Regions from separate parts of the Amycolatopsis mediterranei genome, predicted to be linked through region 3. Evidence: riboswitches for the same ligand, from Rfam matches in the RefSeq annotation. Region 3 holds a riboswitch; each other region holds the start of a gene.
What was found. Region 3 has a riboswitch for S-adenosylmethionine ahead of thrC (threonine synthase). Riboswitches for the same ligand answer to the same signal wherever they lie in the genome.
Positions count from the first base shown of each region.

Region 1 (6,161 bases), 4.4 Mb from region 3:
GGCGAGCAGCTGTCGGTGCAGCTGCTGGAAGTCCAGGACCCGGCCGACTACCTGTTCAGCGCGGCCGGGTACCGCCTGGAAGCCGGTGAACGCGCGGTGGTGGTGCACACCGAGATCACCAACCGCGGCTCGATCCCGTTCGCGTCGCTGCCGGACAACTACCTCGAGCTGCTCGCCGCCGACGGCCAGGCGATCGGCAAGGCCCCGGTGTCGCTGACGTCCCGGCCCCCGCACAAGATCGGCGTCAACCCGGGCGAAACGCTGGGCGGCCACACGGTCTACGTCCTCCCGGACGCCACCCGCGTGGTCTCGGTCCGCTGGAGCCCGCGGCCGGAGCCGGACGAGCGCACGATCACCTGGTCGATCGAGGACTAGTAGCTTTCGTCGCGCAGGATCTCCAGGGCCTTCGCCAGGTCGTCCGGGTACTCCGACTCGAACTCGACCCAGCGGCCGTCCGCCGGGTGCGCGAACGCCAGGGTCTTCGCGTGCAGCCACTGCCGGCTGAGCCCGAGGTGGCGGGCCAGCACCGGGTCGGCGCCGTAGGTCAGGTCGCCGACGCAGGGGTGCCGCAGCGCCGAGAAGTGGACGCGGATCTGGTGCGTCCGCCCGGTTTCGAGCTTGATGTGCGTGAGCGACGCCGCCCGGAACGCCTCGACGACTTCGTAGTGCGTCACGCTCGGGCGGCCGCCCTGGACCACCGCGAACTTGTAGTCGTGGCGCGGGTGGCGGTCGATGGGGGCGTCGATCGTGCCGCGCATCGGGTCCGGGTGGCCCTGGACGATCGCGTGGTAGCCCTTGTCGACCGTGCGCTCCTTGAACGCGCGCTTCAGCACGGTGTACGCGTGCTCGCTCTTGGCCACCACCATCACGCCGGTGGTGCCCGCGTCGAGCCGGTGGACCACGCCCTGGCGCTCGGCCGCACCCGAGGTCGCGATGCGCAGGCCGGCCGCGGCGAGGCCGCCGACGACGGTCGGGCCGGTCCAGCCCGGGCTCGGGTGCACCGCGACGCCGACCGGCTTCGAGATCACCACGATGTCGTCGTCGTCGTGCAGGATCTGCATGCCGTCGACCGGCTGGGCGACGACCTCGACCGGGTTCGCCGGCTCCGGCAGGGTGATCTCCAGCAGGCCGCCGCCGGAGAGGCGGTCGGACTTGCCCGCGGGACGGCCGTCGAGCAGCACGTCCCCGGATTCGGCGAGCTCGGCGACGACCGTGCGGGACAGCCCGAGCAGCTTGGCGAGGCCGGCGTCGACGCGCATCCCGTCGAGCCCGTCGGGCACCGGGAGCATCCGCGAGCTCACGCCTGCTCCTCCGGTGCCTTCTCGATCTGTGCCTTCTCGATCGTCTTCTCGAGCTTCTTGTCCTTGGTCGACGTGCCGTCGTAGTCCTTGCCCAGCAGCGACAGCAGCACGATCAGGGCGCCGCCGACGCAGATCGCGGAGTCGGCGATGTTGAAGATCGCGAAACCCTTGCCGTTCGGGGCGAACGCCGAGATGAAGTCGACGACGTGACCCTGCAGCCCGCCGGGCGCGCGGAAGATGCGGTCGGTCAGGTTGCCGGTGGCGCCGGCGAGCACGAGGCCGAGGCCGATCGCCCAGCCGATCGACCGCAGCCGCCGCGACAGCCAGATGATCGCGATGACCACGGCGAGTGCGACCAGGGCGAGCACCCACGTCATGCCGGTGGCCATCGAGAACGCGGCGCCGGGGTTGCGGATCACCTGCAGGTAGATGAGGCCGCCGAGAACCTTGACCGGCTCCTTGCCCTCCAGGTTGGCGACGACCAGGTTCTTCGTCACCAGGTCGATCGCCCAGAACACGACGGCGACCGCGAAGACCCAGCCGACCCGCCGCTTGGGCAGCAGCGGCTTCGCCGGGATCTCCGGGTTCTCGGGCGCGTCCGCGGCGGGATCGGGCACCGCATCGGCGGGCGCGGCGGTGTCGGGTTCGGAGTGGCTGGGCTCGGTGCTCACCGGTCCATTGTCCACGGCGGCGGCCAGGCCGTGTCGGGCCCGTCCGGCGGCGGGCGCGAACGGCTCGCCCGCCGCGGCGGGCGAGGCCGCCACCGGCGTCAGGAACACCGGCGCGACCTGCGCGAATCCGGCGGTCAGGGTGTCCGGGGGTGCTGCCGCAGCAACGCGGTGAAGGCGGCGGCCAGCAGGATCAGCGCCGAGACCAGCATGCCCACCAGGTCCGCCGAAAGCACCACGGCGACCAGCGCGAACGCGACCGTCGTCAGCAGGACGAACCGGCTGCGCTCGTACGCGGCGAGGACGAGCAGGCCGAGCGTCGCCAGCAGCGGGCCGCGCAGCCCGTCGCCGAGCCGGAACTGCCAGGACCCGACCAGGTCGAGCAGCGGAACGGCGAGCAGCGCCCCGATCGTGCCGAGGACGAACCACCCGGTGCGGACGGGCCGCCGGGCCCGCGCGTACCAGACGGCCGTGCCGGCGAGGACCACGCCGAGCCCGACCAGCCAGCCGGGCCCGATCGGCGGGCCGGTGCCCCCCCGTGTGGAAATCCTCCAGGGGAAACCTCAGCGCTTGGCTGTACTCGGTCGTCCCGTGCGGGACCGTCGGCTCGAGCAGGAGATTCGCGGCTTCGTCCTCGGCCGGGCTGCGGCGGGCCGGCAGCTGCACCGCGACCAGGCCGATCTCGGTGAATCCCAGCAGTGCCAGCGGAAACCAGAAACGCGGCCCTCTCCCCATCGCTGCAGGCTAGCGCTCAGCAGAAGGGCGGCAGCTCCCGCGGGTCGCCCACCGGCGCCCAGCGGCCGTCCACCTTCGCGTATTCCCAACGCGCTCCGCGGGCGACGATCTGCCGCAGCGCCAGGAGCACGCGGTCGACGTGTTCTTCCGTGCTGCCGAGGCCGAGGCTGACGCGAACCGCCTGCTGCCCGTCGCCGCCGGTGACGCCGATCAGCCGCTTGGCCGCGATGTGGGCGCAGAAGGCGCCGTCGCGGACGCCGATGCCGTACTCGGCGGACAGCACCGCGGCGAGCCAGCCCGGGTCGAAGCCGTCGACGACGAAGCTGACCGTGCCGACCCGGTCGACCGGCGCGTCGAACAACCGCAGCTCGGCGCAGCCGGGGATGCTCTCGAGGCCCTTGCGCAGCCGGGTGAGCAGAGCCTGTTCGTGCGCCTCGACGACGTCCCAGTTCCGGCTCAGGGTCTCGCACGCGACGCCGAGCGCGTATACGCCGACCGTGTTGGGCGAACCGGCTTCGTGGCGCTCCGGGCCGGTGTTCCAGACGACGGCGTCTTCGGTGACGAGCTTGGTCGCGCCACCGCCGGCGAGGTACGGCCGGGCCGCGCGCAGCCAGTCGGCGCGCCCGATCAGCGCACCCGCGCCGAAGGGCGCGTACAGCTTGTGGCCGGACAGGGCCACGTAATCGACGTCCAGTTCCTTGAGCGAGATCCGGCGGTGCGGGGCGAGCTGGGCGGCGTCCAGCGCGATACGGGCGCCGTGTTTCCGGGCCACCGCGGCGATTTCCGCCACCGGGAGCAGCTCACCGGTCACATTGGACGCTCCGGTGACGACGACCAGCCGCGGTCCCTGCGGGGCGTCCGCGAGTGCTTCGTCCACAGCGGACACCGCGGCGAGGCGGGTGCGCGGGGTCGGGATCCGCCGGACGTGCGGCCCCTGCCACGGCAGCAGCGCGGCGTGGTGCTCGGTGTCGAACACGATCACCGTGGTGTGCCGCGGCAGGCTGCGGGCGAGGAGGTTGAAGGAGTCGGTGGTGTTGCGGGTGAAGACGACGGTGTCGGTCCGCCGGGCGCCGACGAAGCGGCGCAGGGTGTCACGGGTGCGCTCGTAGAGCCTGGTGGAGACCTGCGACGCGAAGCCGGCCCCGCGGTGGACGCTGGCGTACCAGGGCAGGAACTCGTCGACGGCGCCGCGGACGGCCTCGAGGCACGGGGCGCTCGCGGCGTGGTCGAGGTTGGCGTAGCCGATGTCCCCGCCGGTCACCAGCGGAACCCGCAGCGACGCGCCCGCCACGGCGGGGACGGCGCGGGTTTCGGGGCTTGCGGGGCTTTCGAGCTGGGTGCGGTCGATGGCGAGAGTCATCGGGGTGCCTCCTCGGCGATCCGGGGGACCCCGGCGAGGGGCCCGCGCTTGCCCGTCGCACGGCGCGACCGGCCCGGTCTTCACCCGGGGCACCCCACCGCGGTAGGAGGGTTGCCGGCCAGCAAGCCGGGGCTTCGCGCTGGCACTCATGACCTGAGCCAGAAGGTAACCGAGAACGCCGCCGGTGGCCAACCCCCGCCTCACATTCTGAGACGCCGGTCACAGAGCGTGCTCAGCGGCCGGATTCGCCCTTCCAGCGGGCCAGGCGCCCGGCCCGGTCGACGGCGCGCAGCCGTCGCTCGGCGGCGTCGCGGACGGCGCTCGTCGTGACGACCAGCAGCTGGTCGTGCTCCTGCAGCCGGCTGGTCTTCTGCGGGGTGAAGCCCGCGCCGCCGCGCACGACCAGGCTGATCGTCGCCCCGATGGGCAGCCGCAGCTCGGACAGGTACACGCCGTGCAGCTTCGAGCCCGGCTGGATGCGGACCTGCAGCAGTTCGGCACCCAGCTCGTCCAGCGGCGCGGAGTCGACCTCGACCTCGTGCGGCTCGGACTTCTTGGCCAGCCCGAGCCGGCGCGCGAGCGGGCCGAGCGTCGCCCCCTGCACCAGCGTCAGCACGATGACCAGCACGAACACCGCGTCGACCAGCCGCTGCGCGCCCGGCAGGCCCTGCGACAGCGGGATCATGGCGAGCACGATCGGCACGGCGCCGCGCAGCCCGGCCCACGACAGGAAGGCCTGTTCCCGCCACGGCAGCCGGAACGGCAGCATCGCCAGGACGACCGAGACCGGCCGCGCCAGCAGCAGCACGACCCCGCCCGCGACCAGGCCCGGCACGATCGCGTCGAGCAGCCGGCCCGGCGACGCGAACAGCCCGAGCAGCACGAACAGCCCGATCTGCGCCAGCCAGCCCAGGCCCTCGGCGAACGACAGCGTGTCCGACCGGTGCGGCAGCCGCGAATTGCCGAGCACCAGCGCGGCGACGTAGGTGGCGAGCAGCCCGGACGCGTGCAGCAGCTGCCCGGACGAGTACGCGACGACGCACACCGCGACCGTGGCGAGCGGGTAGAGGCCGGTCGCCGGCAGCGCGGCCCGGCGCAGCGCGAACCCGCCGAGCCAGCCGAAGGCGAGCCCGATGACCAGGCCCGCCGTCAGCTCGTAGACCACCAGCAGCGGCAGCGTCCAGTCCACAGTGGTGCCTTCGGCCAGCACCACGACGGCGATGTAGGCCGGCGCGTCGTTGATGCCCGACTCGAGTTCGAGCGCGCCGGTGAGCCGGTGGCCGATGCCCGCGGTACGCAGCACCGAAAACACCGCGGCCGCGTCGGTCGAGGCGAGCACCGCGCCCCACAGCAGCGCCAGCCGCCAGTCCAGGCCCAGCAGCCAGTGCAGCGCCGCGCCGGTCACCGCGACGCTCGCCACGACGGCCACTGTGGACAGTGCGATTCCGCGGCCCAGCGCGGGTTTCACCGCCGACCACCGGGTGGTCAGCCCGCCTTCGGCGAGGATCATGACGAGCGCGGCGAGCCCGAGCGACTGGGTCAGCCCGGGGTTGTCGAACCGGATGCCGAAGCCGGCTTCGCCCAGCAGGACGCCGATGGCCAGGTACAGCAGCAGCGAGGGCAGGCCGAGCCGGATCGACACGCGCACGGCCAGCACGGAGGCGAGGAGCACGACACCGCCGACGCCGAGCAGCACGGGAAGCTGGTCCATGCCCGCCTCCTCCCGAGTGCCGTGGGGCCCTCAGAATAGTGAGGCGCGCGGGTTAACTCGTTCGTGTACCGCTGCCCGTCGCCGGACACCCGGTGTGTTAAGGCGCCGCGACCCCACCGAGCGCGTCGAGATCGACACCGAGAGCGGCGAACGGCTCCCCCGCCGCGGGCAGCACCTTGACGGCGCGGTGGCCGTCCCTGGCCACCCAGCCGGCGTCGACCGCGCGGTCGAGCAGCGCCGCGGGCAGGGCGCCGGCGAGGTGGTCGCGGCGCTCCGTCCAATCCAGACAGTCACGCAGCAGCGGCCGCCGCCCGGCGGCGACCGGCACGCCGAGGTCGGCCAGCACCGATCGCCCGCGCGGGGTGAGGGCCAGGCCGTCGGCGGTG
Region 1 is NZ_CP100416.1:3,267,823-3,273,983, reverse strand. It holds gene ISP_RS15620 (AsnC family protein) at 1-375, shown strand, start outside; gene ISP_RS15615 (RluA family pseudouridine synthase) at 372-1,301, opposite strand; gene lspA (signal peptidase II) at 1,298-2,080, opposite strand; gene ISP_RS15605 (hypothetical protein) at 2,107-2,457, opposite strand; gene ISP_RS15600 (aminotransferase class V-fold PLP-dependent enzyme) at 2,721-4,064, opposite strand; SAM riboswitch class IV at 4,104-4,218, opposite strand; gene ISP_RS15595 (potassium/proton antiporter) at 4,297-5,775, opposite strand; gene ISP_RS15590 (ArsR/SmtB family transcription factor) at 5,873-6,161, opposite strand, start outside.
Region 1: another riboswitch for S-adenosylmethionine. It lies ahead of ISP_RS15600 (aminotransferase class V-fold PLP-dependent enzyme); the one in region 3 lies ahead of thrC (threonine synthase).

Region 2 (6,161 bases), 1.8 Mb from region 3:
CTGGGCGAGTACAAGCTCACCCTGGGCCCGGAGGACCAGGCCGAGGGTGGTCTGGACGTCAAGCTGACCGACGGCGCCGAGGTGCACATCAGCCGCACCGGCGTCTCGACGGTCGTCCAGAAGGAGTCCATCGACCCGCCCGAGCAGAAGGTCGACGACCCGGACCTCGCCAAGGGCAAGACCTCGGTCGAAGACCCGGGCACGCCCGGTGAGAAGGAAGTGACCTACAAGGTCACGCAGAAGAACGGCAAGGAGGTCGCTCGCGAGAGCGTCTCCGAGAAGGTCCTCACCCAGCCGAAGCCGAAGATCATCCACGTCGGCACCAAGCAGGCCCCGACCCCGGACGTCGGCGACGGTTCCGCGTGGGACCGCATCGCGCAGTGCGAGTCGGGTGGCAACTGGGCCATCAACACCGGCAACGGCTACTACGGCGGCCTCCAGTTCGACAAGCAGACGTGGAACGCCTACGGCGGCGACGAGTACGCCGCGCTGCCGAACCAGGCCTCCCGTGAGCAGCAGATCGCGATCGCGGAGAAGGTCAAGGCCGGCCGCGGCGGCAGCTACAGCGCCTGGCCGGTCTGCGGCAAGAAGGCCTGACGCTTTCCCGGAACGGCCCCCGTCCTCAGTGGACGGGGGCCGTTCCGCGTGCGCCAATCACGCGAGTTCCGCCGCTGATCACGCGAGTTCCGGGGTCAAGTAGGCTCGTCCGGTGGTTGAACTGCTGGGACCTGCCGAGATCCGCGGGCTGGCGGCCGAACTCGACGTGCGGCCGACGAAGAAGCTCGGGCAGAACTTCGTGCACGATCCCAACACCGTCCGCCGGATCGTCGAGCTGGCGAACGTCGCTCCGGGCGACGTCGTGCTCGAGGTCGGGCCCGGGCTCGGGTCGCTGACCCTCGGGCTGCTCGCCACCGGTGCCCACGTCGTCGCCGTCGAGATCGATCCCAAGCTCGCCGAGCGGCTGCCCAAGACCGTCGCCGAGCGCGGACCCGAGGTCGCCGGGAACCTCGACGTCGTCGGGGCCGACGCCATGCGCGTCACCCGGGGAGAACTGGGTGAGCCGACCGCCCTCGTCGCCAACCTGCCCTACAACGTCGCCGTGCCCGTCGTGCTGCACCTGCTGGCCGAAGTACCTTCGCTCCGGAAGGGCCTCGTCATGGTGCAGACCGAGGTCGCCGACCGGATGGCCGCCGGCCCCGGCAGCCGGATCTACGGCGTGCCGAGCGTGAAGCTCGCCTGGTACGGCTCCGCACGCAAGGTCGCCGCCGTGCCACGCTCGGTGTTCTGGCCCGTGCCGAACGTCGATTCCGCGCTCGTCGCCTTCGAACGCGGCGACACGACGGCGTCCGAAGACCGGGAGCTGCTCTTCGGTCTGGTGGACGCCGCCTTCTCACAACGCAGGAAGACGCTCCGGGCCGCGCTCGCCGGCTGGGCGGGCTCGGCCGAGCGCGCCGGCGAGCTGCTGACGGCCGCCGGGATCGACCCCCGGACCCGCGGCGAGCAGCTGGACGTGCACGACTTCGCCCGGATCGCCGCCGCGCGTTAGCCATCCGCCCGTGGGATATCCACAGTGGAAGCGTGAAAATACGCCCTCGCCGCCCGTGATCCCGCCATTCGGACACCTCCACTCGTGTGATCTGGGCCAACGGGCTTGCGTTCGCTCCTCGGGATCGGTTTTACTCAGTACGTCCATCCCGAGCGACTGAGAGACCTGGCTCGCCGAAGTCGCAGCAACCACCCTCCACAGGGCAGGTGCTACCGCCAGGACCGATGGAGGCCGTTTTCGATGAAGAGGGTAGCTCGCCCCCTGCTCCTGACCAGGCGTCGCGTAGTCGACGAAGGCCGCCGCTCCGTGACCGCATGTCGACGCTCCAACTGAGCTTGTCGTAGCCGGTCCACCTCTTCTTCATGCACCGTCCGAACAGGACGGAACTTGCTTGCGGCCGGGTGCCGCCATGCGTGCACCCCGTTTTCTGGAGCCTTCGTGATCACCGTCGAAAATCTGTCGAAAACCTTTGCCACCAATGGAAATTCCGTCGTCGCGCTGCGGGACGTGAGCGTCGAAGTCCAGGCCGGCTCGCTCTTCGGCGTGGTCGGTCCCGCCGGGTCCGGCAAGTCCGTTCTCGCCCGGTGCATCGCGCTGCAGGAGCGCCCCGACCGCGGCGTCGTGCGCCTCGACGGCCTCAACACCGGCACCCTCGACGGCCGCCGCCTCCGGGAGATCCGCCGCCAGCTCGGCGTCGTCTCGACGAAACCGGAGCTGATCGCCGAACGCACCATCGCCGGCAACATCGCCTCCCCGCTCGAGCAGCTCGGCATCGACGGCCCGCAGCGCCGCAGCCGGGTCGGCTCGCTGCTCGACCTCGTCGGCTTGACCCCGCGCGCCGCGCAGCGGCCCAGCGAGCTGTCCGCCGGTCAGCTGCGCCGCGTCGCGGTCGCGAAGGCCCTGGCGGCGGCCCCCGCCGTGCTGCTGGCCGACGACCCGACCGCCGGTGTCGACCCGGAGGAGGCCGGCGCGGTGCTCGCCGTCCTCGACCGGGCGCGCTCCGAGCTGGGCGTCACCGTCGTCGTCACGACGCCGGACGCGGGCGTGGTCCGCAGGGTCTGCGACGACGTCGCGGTGCTGGAGGACGGCACGGTCGTCGAGCGCGGCACGGTCCTCGACCTGATCTCGGACCCGGCCAGCCGCACCGCGCAGGCGCTGCTGCCGGCCATCGAGACCGCCCGCTCGCAGGCGGCGCGCTACGACCGCTCGGCCGACGTCGTGCTGGTCGGCTTCGCCTCGGTCGGCGCGCTGCTGCCCGAGGCCGCGGGCCGCTTCGACGTCGAGTTCGCCACCATCGGCGGCGGCCTGACCCGCGTCGGCGACACCCCGGTCGGCCGGTTCCGCCTCGGCGTCCGCGGCGAGCGGGCCGACGCGGCGCTGGCGTGGGTCGCCGAGCGCGGCGGCCACGTGACGTACACCGCCCGCGGGCCCCAGGGCGTCGCGGCCGCTTGACCCGTAGCTCCCGAACGCCCCGATGCGCAGGTCGCATCGGGGCGTTTCGGCGGGCACGTAGGCTGGTCGGGTGCTCGCCGTAGTTCCGCCCCCAGTCACCGTCCGGGTCCCGGCCAAGGTGAACCTGCACCTTGCGGTCGACGACCTGCGCGAAGACGGTTACCACGAGCTGGTGACCGTCTTCCAGGCGCTGTCGCTGACCGACGAAGTGACCGTCGCGGTCACCGAAGAGCCCGGCATCGAGGTCTACGGCGAGGGGGAGGGCTCGGTCCCGACCGGCCCGAAGAACCTGGCCTGGCGGGCGGTCGAAGCGCTGGCCGGGCACGTCGGCCGCGCCGGGGAGCCGAAGGTCCGGGTGGTGCTGCGCAAGGGCATCCCGGTGGCCGGCGGCATGGCGGGCGGCAGTGCCGACGCCGCGGCGACGCTCGTCGGGCTGGCGAGCCTGTGGAACCTCGACGTCACCCGGGACGAGCTGGCCGAAATCGCCGCCGGCCTGGGCAGCGACGTCCCGTTCGCGCTCTACGGCGGCACCGCGCTGGGTACCGGCCGCGGTGAGCAGCTGGTCCCGGTGCTGTCGCGGCACACGTTCCACTGGGTGCTGGCCTTCGCCGCCGAAGGGCTGTCCACGCCGAAGGTGTTCGGCGAACTGGACCGCCTGCGCGCGGCGGGCAACCCGCCCCGGATCGGCTCGCACACGCCGGTCGTCGAGGCGCTGGCCTCCGGCGACCCGCGCCAGCTGGCCCTGCTGCTGGGCAACGACCTGCAGGCGGCGGCGGTCTCGCTGCGGCCCGACCTGCGCCGCACGCTCCGGGCGGGGGTCAACGCGGGCGCGCTCGCGGGCACGGTGTCCGGCTCCGGCCCGACGTGCGCGTTCCTCTGCGAAGACGCGCAGTCGGCGGTGGAGGTCGCGGCCGAGCTGTCGGGTGCCGGCGTGTGCCGGACGGTCCGCGTGGCCCACGGCCCGGTCCCCGGCGCCCGCGTGGTCGGCGGCGACGACGCGAACCGGCCGACGCCGCCGCGGGTGCACGCGTGAAGCACGCCGAGTTCGCGTTCCCCGGCCCGCTGCGCGACAAGCTGGTCGCGGCGATCCTGCGCGGGGAGAAGACGTCGACCACCGGCTTGGTCGCCGAGTACGAGAAGTACGGCGAAGAGCTGCCTGTCGTCGGCGAGCGCGAGCTGATGATCGACTCGGCCGGCGTGGGGGTCGCGGTGCTCGAGACCACCGAGGTGCGCGTGCTTCCTCTGTCCGAAGTGGACTTGCAGCACGCGCTCGACGAGGGTGAGGGCGACACGAGCGTCGCCGGATGGCGCGCCGGCCACACGGAGTACTGGCAGGGCGACGAAATGCGCGCCGCGCTCGAAGATCCGGAATTCACCGTGGACGACGCGACCATGGTCGTGGCGACCCGGTTCATCATCGTTGAAAGGATCGGCTGAACGGATGGCCAACCTGGTCAATCTCGAGTCGGTGAGCAAGTCCTACGGGGTTCGCCCGCTCCTGGACGGCGTCTCCCTCGGCGTCGCGGCCGGGCAGCGCATCGGCGTCGTCGGCCTCAACGGCGGCGGCAAGACCACCCTGCTGGAAGTCCTTTCCGGACTCGCCGAGCCCGATTCCGGGCGGGTGAGCCACGTCGGCGGCCTGCGGATGGCCGTCGTCACCCAGCGGACCGAGTTGCCGCACGGCAGCAGCGTCGGCGAGGTCGTGCTCGAACGCTACGGCGCCGAGCACGAATGGGCGGCGGACGCGCGCGTCCGATCCATTGTGGACGGTCTGGGTATCACCGCGATCGGGCTCGACACGCCGACCGCGAACCTCTCCGGTGGCGAGCGGCGCCGCGTTTCGCTGGCGGCCGCGCTGACCGGCGAGCTCGACCTCGTCGTGCTCGACGAACCGACCAACCACTTGGACGTCGAAGGTGTCCAGTGGCTCGCCGACCACCTGCTGACCCGGCGGATCGCGGTCGTGGTCGTCACGCACGACCGGTGGTTCCTCGACACCGTCGCGACGCTGACGTGGGAGGTCGCGAACGGCCGCGTCGAGCAGTACGAAGGTGGTTACGCCGACTGGATCTTCGCGCGCGCCGAGCGGGCGCGGCTGGCCGCGACGGCCGAGGAGAAGCGGCAGAACCTGGCCCGCAAGGAGCTGGCGTGGCTGCGCCGCGGCCCGCAGGCACGCTCGTCGAAGCCGCGCTACCGCATCGAGGCGGCCGAAGCGCTGATCGCCGACGTCCCGCCGCCGCGGGACTCCGTCGAGCTGCAGGCGTTCGCGAAGCGGCGGCTCGGGAAGACCGTGCTGGAGCTGGAAGACACGACGTACCAGGTCGGCGAGCGGACGCTGCTCGACCACGTCACCTGGCGGATCGGGCCGGGCGACCGGATCGGCCTGGTGGGCATCAACGGCTCGGGCAAGACGTCGCTGCTGAAGCTGCTCGGCGGCGACATCGAGGGCTCGACCGGCCGCCGGATCGAGGGCAAGACCGTCGCGCTCGCGCACCTGCGCCAGGAGCTCGACGACCTGCCCGGCGACCTGCGTGTGCTGCAGGCGATCGAGCAGGTGGCCGGGCGCGTGGTGTTCGGCAAGCAGGAGATGACGGCGTCGCAGCTGGGCGAGAAGCTCGGGTTCCCCCAGGCGCGCCAGTGGACGCCGGTCGCGGACCTCTCCGGCGGCGAGCGGCGCCGGCTGCAGCTGTGCCGGCTGCTGATGGCCGAGCCGAACGTGCTGCTGCTCGACGAGCCGACGAACGACCTGGACATCGACACGCTGCAGCAGCTGGAGGACCTCCTCGACGGCTGGCCGGGCACGATGGTCGTGGTCTCCCACGACCGCTACCTGGTGGAGCGGGTGTGCGACACGATCGTCGCCTTGTTCGGCGACGGCCGGATCACCCACCTCCCGGGCGGCATCGAGGAGTACCTGAACCGCCGCGCCCTCGCCAAGGAACCGGCGCCCGCGGCGGCCTCGACGGCGGCCAAGACCGAGGCGAAGAAGTCGGCGGCGGACCTGCGCGCGGCCCAGAAGGAACTCGGCCGGCTGGAGCGCAAGCTCGACCAGCTGCACGCGAAGGAGCAGAAGCTCCACGCGTCGCTGCTGGCGGCGGCGACAGACCCGGCGAAGCTGATGGAGCTCAACGCGGAGCTGAAGGGCGTCCAGGGCGAGATCGAG
Region 2 is NZ_CP100416.1:9,412,729-9,418,889, reverse strand. It holds gene ISP_RS42615 (resuscitation-promoting factor) at 1-597, shown strand, start outside; gene rsmA (16S rRNA (adenine(1518)-N(6)/adenine(1519)-N(6))-dimethyltransferase RsmA) at 710-1,546, shown strand; SAM riboswitch class I at 1,687-1,777, shown strand; gene ISP_RS42605 (methionine ABC transporter ATP-binding protein) at 1,985-2,998, shown strand; gene ISP_RS42600 (4-(cytidine 5'-diphospho)-2-C-methyl-D-erythritol kinase) at 3,069-4,031, shown strand; gene ISP_RS42595 (ASCH domain-containing protein) at 4,028-4,435, shown strand; gene ISP_RS42590 (ABC-F family ATP-binding cassette domain-containing protein) at 4,440-6,161, shown strand, end outside.
Region 2: another riboswitch for S-adenosylmethionine. It lies ahead of ISP_RS42605 (methionine ABC transporter ATP-binding protein); the one in region 3 lies ahead of thrC (threonine synthase).

Region 3 (6,161 bases):
ACCGGCCGTCCGGGCCCGCCGATGGTGCCGCTCGGACCAGGCCCACCGGTCCTGGTTGTGTGGTGCGGGCGGCACGGACCGGCGACGGAACCCTAGGCACTGCCGTCGCCCACGGTACTCCCGGCTCCGGATGCCGGCGGCCCGGCTGTTAGAGTGGTCGCTCGCTGCCCGTGCGGCATTCCGTCATGGAGGAAACCTGCTTTTCGGAGCGGGGCCACTTCAGCGCGGCGGCGAATCTCACCGAGTGAAACAGGAGTTGCCCTATGGCCAACATCAAGTCGCAGATCAAGCGCATCACGACGAACGAGAAGGCGCGTCAGCGCAACCAGGCGATCCGGTCCTCGGTGAAGACCGCGATCCGCAAGGTCCGCGAAGCCGCCGAGGCCGGCGACAAGGCCAAGGCCGTCGAGCTGCAGCGCGACGCCGCCCAGAAGCTGGACAAGGCCGTCTCGAAGGGCGTCATCCACGCCAACCAGGCCGCCAACAAGAAGTCGGCGCTGGCCAAGCGCGTCAACGCGCTCTGAGCTGGTTGATTTCTGAGCAGGCCCCGGCTTCGGCCGGGGCCTTCTTCATGTCCGGACTTCGCATCAGACTCTTCGCGTCCAGGCTTCGCGTCGAGCTTCGCGTCTGGGCCCTTCGCGCCCGGGCTCTTGCGTCGGCCCTTCGCGTCCAGGCCCGTTGCATCCGGGCCTCGTGTCCAGGCCCTTCGCGTCCAGGCCCGTTGCATCCAGGCTTCGTGTCCGGGCCCGGCCGCGGTCAGCGGTCGCCCTTGGCCGCCGCCACCTCGAGGACCGCGCGCTCCAGCGCGTAGCCCGGGTCCGCCGCCACGCCCTTGACCTCGGCGTTCAGTCGCGCGACCACGCGCATCGCCGTCGCGAGACCGTCGGGGTTCCAGCCGCGGGACTGCCCCTGTGCCTTGCGGATCTTCCACGGCGGCATGCCCAGCTCGCCCGCAAGCTGATTCGGGTTGCCCCGGCCCGCGCCGGAGACCCGGGCGATCGTCCGGACCGCGTCGGCCAGCGCGTCGGCGACCAGGACGTGCGGGACACCCAGCTGCATCGCCCAGCGCAGCGACTCCAGCGCCGCCGCACGGTCGCCGCTGACCGCCTTCTCCGCGACCGCGAAGCCGGTGACGTCGGCACGGCCGCGGTGGTAGCGGCGGACCGCGTCGGCGTCGACCGTGCCGCCCGTGTCCGCGACCAGCTGCGTCGCCGCCGAAGAGAGTTCCCGCAGGTCGGAGCCCACGGCGTCGAGCAGGGCGGCGACCCCCGCCGGGTCGATCTTGCCGCCCACCCGGCGCACCTCGTGGCGCACGAACTGCTCCCGCTCGGCCGGCTTGGTCAGTCTCGGGCACTCGGTGATCTCGGCGCCGGCCTTCTTCAGCGCCGTCGGCAGCGACTTGCCCGCCTTGCTGCGGCCGCCACCGGTGTGCACGACGACGAGCACCACCCCGTCGGCGGGGTCCTTCAGGTAAGCCGCGACGGCGTCGGCCAGCTCCTGCGAGATGTCCTGCGCCGACTCCAGGACGATCACCCGGCCTTCGCTGAACAGCGACGGGCTGACCAGCTCGGCCAGCTCGGGCGCTGTGAGATCGGACACCCGGACCCGGGTCAGCTCGGCGGTCGCGTCCATCACGCGGGCGGCGGCGAGCGTCTCGCGGACGGCCCGCTCGATCAGCAGTTCTTCCTCACCCAGCACCAGCTGCAGCGGGGCCGGGGCGGTGGCTTGCGCGGTCACCCGGGAATCCTCTCACTCGTGCTCCGGTGCGCCCGCTCCGGTGATGTCGAGCGGCCACCGTGGCACGGCCCGAGCGCGATGTCGTACGGTGTAGCCGAGGCAGCCCGCCCCGGATCTCCGGCGTGCGCGCACCGACAACTGAATACCGCTCATCCAGAGGGGCAGAGGGAACGGCCCGACGAAGCCCCGGCAACCGGCGTACAGCCTGTCATCCCGCGATCGCGGGATAGCTGACGACCACGGTGCCAATTCCGGCCCGCTTCGGCGGGGCAGATGAGGAAAGGAACCTCGCGATGACCGCCACCCTCGGCACGACCTCCACCACCAAGACCCCGGATCTCGGACCCGCCGTCGAGCTGGTGTCGAAGGAAGAGGGCCACCGGCAGCCGCTCGCTCCGGAGTTCGTCTCCGCCGAAGACTTCTCACCGCTCGAGGTCGCCTACGACTTCGGCCGCGTCCGCCGCGAAGACATCGAAGCCGGCCCCAAGAACATCTGGCGCTACAAGAAACTCCTTCCCGTTCCGTCCAACGTCGAAGAGATCCCGAACACCGAGCCGGGCGCGACGCGCCTGGTCCGCGCCGACCGCCTCGCCAAGGAACTCGGCCTCAAGCGCGTGTGGGTCAAGGACGACACCGGCAACCCGACGCACTCGTTCAAGGACCGCGTCGTCGCCGTCGCGCTGGCCGCGGCCCGCGAGTTCGGTTTCGAGGTGCTCGCGTGTCCCTCGACCGGCAACCTGGCCAACGCGACGGCCGCCGCCGCGGCCCGCGCCGGCTGGCGGTCGGTCGTGCTGATCCCCAAGTCTCTCGAGCGCGCCAAGATCCTCACCACCGCGGTGTACGACGGCGACCTCATCGCCATCGACGGTAACTACGACGACGTCAACCGCCTCGCCACCGAGCTCGCCGGCGAGCACCCGAAGTGGGCGTTCGTCAACGTGAACGTCCGGCCGTACTACTCGGAGGGCTCGAAGACGCTGGCCTTCGAGGTCGCCGAGCAGCTCGGCTGGCGCATCCCGCCGCAGATCGTCGTGCCGATCGCCTCCGGTTCGCAGCTGACCAAGGTGGACAAGGGTTTCCGTGAGCTGGGGCAGCTCGGTCTCGTGGACGCCAGCCCGTACAAGGTGTTCGGCGCGCAGGCCACCGGCTGCTCGCCGGTGTCGGCCGCGTTCCGCGCCGGCCAGGACGTGGTCCAGCCGGTGAAGCCGGACACGATCGCCCGCTCGCTGGCGATCGGCAACCCGGCCGACGGCCCGTACGTGCTCGACATCGTCAACCGCACCGGCGGCGCGATCGAGGACGTCTCCGACGAAGAGGTCGTCGAGGGCATCCGCCTGCTGGCCCGCACCGAAGGCATCTTCACCGAGACGGCCGGCGGGGTCACCGTCGCCACGGCAAAGAAGCTGGTCGAGACGGGCAAGCTGGACCCGGACGCCGAGACCGTGCTGCTCATCACCGGCGACGGCCTCAAGACCCTCGACGCGATCGAGAACCACGTCGGCCCCAAGGCGACCCTGCCGCCCTCGGCCGCAGCCGTGAACAAGGCCCTCGGCTACTGATCATCAGCCGTTCGGGGGCGGGCGAGGCGGCTCGCCCCCGAACGGCAATACCCCCTTCCGCACTTCTGGGCCGTTAAGGTCGGCATCCACCAGTGGATCGACTCGTTCGCGGAGGTTCGGGGTATGCGGTGGGCTGCGGACACGTCCGGCGATCTCGGCACGCATTGGATGATCACTGCCGAGCGTGACGGCCAGCAGCTGCCGGTGACAGTTGTCGCGAAGTGGCAGTGGTACAAGAAGGGATCCCGGCGAGACCGGCTGAGATACGCGGTCATCGAAATCGCCGCTCTCGCCGGTTCGGCCGCGATTCCGGTGGCCGCCGCTGCCCATCTCGACTCTGTCGTCATCGCCGCTCTGGGCGCGTTCGTCCTGATCGCCACCGGGATCCGGACCACCTTCGGGCTGCACGAGAACTGGGTGGAGCACAGCCAGATCGGCTACGCGATCGAGCGTGAAGCCGCATTGTTCCTCCATTCGTCACCGCCTTACGATCGCGCGGACGCTGTCCAAGTGCTGGTTGCCCGGGTCGAAACCCTGTCGGACGAGGGTGGGCAGCAGTGGGCTCGACGTCGGATGAGCGTCGAACGCGGCCGCCAAAGCCACGAGACTCCGCGGAAGCCCGTCGAATGACGGCCCTCCTGGTCACCGGCGGGGCGGCCCGCGCGGCTCACCTCGGCGGACTATCGCCGTTCCGGTGACCACTGCCGTGTCTCCGTCGACATCCGTCCGAGTCACCCGCGCGCCGAGCGCAGCCAAAGTGTCCATTGTGGACTTGCTGGGGTGCCCGTACGTGTTTCCCGCGCCCACGCTGACCAAGGCCACCTGTGGGGCCACCGCCGCGAGGAACGACGGCAGCGAGTAGCGGCTGCCGTGGTGCGGCACCTTCAACACCTCCGCCTTCAGATCTCCGATGTCGGCCAGCAGGTCTGCCTGCGCGGCCAGTTCGACGTCGCCGGTCAGCAGGACCCGGCCCGCCGTGGTCTGCGCTCGGAGCACCACCGAGCTGTTGTTGATCGTCGTGCCGTCCTGTGGCCCGTCCGAGCGGGCCGGTACGTAGCGCGGGCCCAGGACGTCGAGCGCCAGGCCTGGCCAGGCCAGCCGCTCACCCGGATTCAGCTCCACCAGCGGCACCGCCCGCCGGGCGGCCTCGGTAGCCACCTGGCGCCACGCCCACCCGGGCGACCGCCCCGGGCCGACGGCGATCGCGCCGACCGCGCGGCCGTCGAAGACCGAAGCGAGGCCGCCGATGTGGTCGGCGTGCAGGTGGCTCAGCACCAGCAGCGGGATCCGGTCGACCGCCAGCCGGTGCAGGCACTCGTCGACCGGCCCCGGCTCGGGTCCGGCGTCCACAACGACCGCCCGTCCCGGCTCGGCGGTCGCCAGCACGACGGCGTCGCCCTGGCCGACGTCGCATTCGACCATCGCCCAGTTCCGCGGCGGCCACGCCGGCGCCAGCACCCGGACCGGCACGAAAACCAGCAGCGCGCCGGCGACGAGCACCGCCATCAGCACCCGCACCCGCCGTAGCCGGACCGCGAGCACCAGCACCACGAGGACGGCGGCGGCCAGGAGACCGCCCACCCAGCCACCGGGCCAGGCGATGACCGCGCCCGGCGCTCGCGCGCCGTGCCGGGCGACGGTGATCAGCCACCGGGCCTCCGGGTCGGCCAGGTGCACCAGGACCTTCCCGGCGCCCGGCCACCACGGGCCGGTGACCGTCGCCAGCACGCCGAGCACCGTCGCCGGGGCCACCACGGGCGCGGCGAGGACGTTGGTCAGCACCGAAACCAGGCTCACGGAACCCGCCATGCCCGCGAGCACCGGCGCCGTCACCAGGAAAGCCGCCAGCGGGATCGCCAGTCCTTCCGCGAACCCAGGCGGGATCCCGCGGCGGACCAGGGCATCGGCCCAGCGGGGCGCGAGCAGGACCAGCCCGCCGGTGGCGCACACCGACAGCGCGAAGCCGAAGTCCGTGGCCATCGCCGGATCCGCCACCACCAGCAAGCACACCGCGAAGGCCAGCGCGGGCAGCGCCGAACCGCGGCGGCCCAGCGCCAGCGCCAGGAGCGCCACGGCCGCCATGACACCCGCGCGCAGCACGCTCGGCTCCGGGCCGACGAGGACGAGGAACCCGGCCAGGCACGTCCCGGCCGCCGCGGCCGACAGCCGGGGTCCGAGCCGGAGCAGGCGCAACAGGAGCAGTACCGCCCCGCAGATCACCGCGAGGTTGCCGCCGCTGACCGCGGTGAGGTGCGTGAGGCCCGCGGAGACGAACTCCTGCTCGACGCGCGGGGACAACGCGCTCGTGTCGCCCAGTACCAGTCCCGGGAGCAGGCCCGCGGGTTCCTCCGGCAGGACCTGGCACAGGTCGTGGAGACCGGTGCGCAGCCCGGCGGCCGCCCGCTGCCACCACGGCGCCGGGCCGGGCGCGCCCGGCGGGCCGCGCACCGACAGCACCGCGGCGGTCAGGTCCGAACCGCGTGGCGGCATCAGCAGGCCGTTCGCAGTCACCTCTTGGCCCGGTAGCAGCGACGCCCACTGCTCGACCGGAGCCAGCAGCAGGACGCGGCCGGCGGAGGAGACCGGCCGTCCGTCGACCGATGCTGTGCGCACGTCGGCGGCGAGGACGACGGACCGGGCACCGGCTTGCCGGTCGGCGTACCCCGCGCTGCGCACGGGTTTCGGGCGTTCGGCGACGACGACCCGCAACGCCGCCGGCAGCCCTTCTGCGGCAGAGGCGCGAAGTTCGTCGCTTTGGGCTTCGCGGATTCGCCAGGAGATCGGGCCGGCGGCGAGGAGGCCCAGGATCAGCAGGGCTGCCGCCGCGTCGCGGGCCCGGGGCCGGCCGCGGGCCCGCCACAGCAC
Region 3 is NZ_CP100416.1:7,653,046-7,659,206, forward strand. It holds gene rpsT (30S ribosomal protein S20) at 264-524, shown strand; gene holA (DNA polymerase III subunit delta) at 757-1,737, opposite strand; SAM riboswitch class I at 1,884-2,017, shown strand; gene thrC (threonine synthase) at 2,031-3,296, shown strand; gene ISP_RS34305 (DUF4231 domain-containing protein) at 3,420-3,926, shown strand; gene ISP_RS34310 (ComEC/Rec2 family competence protein) at 3,939-6,161, opposite strand, start outside.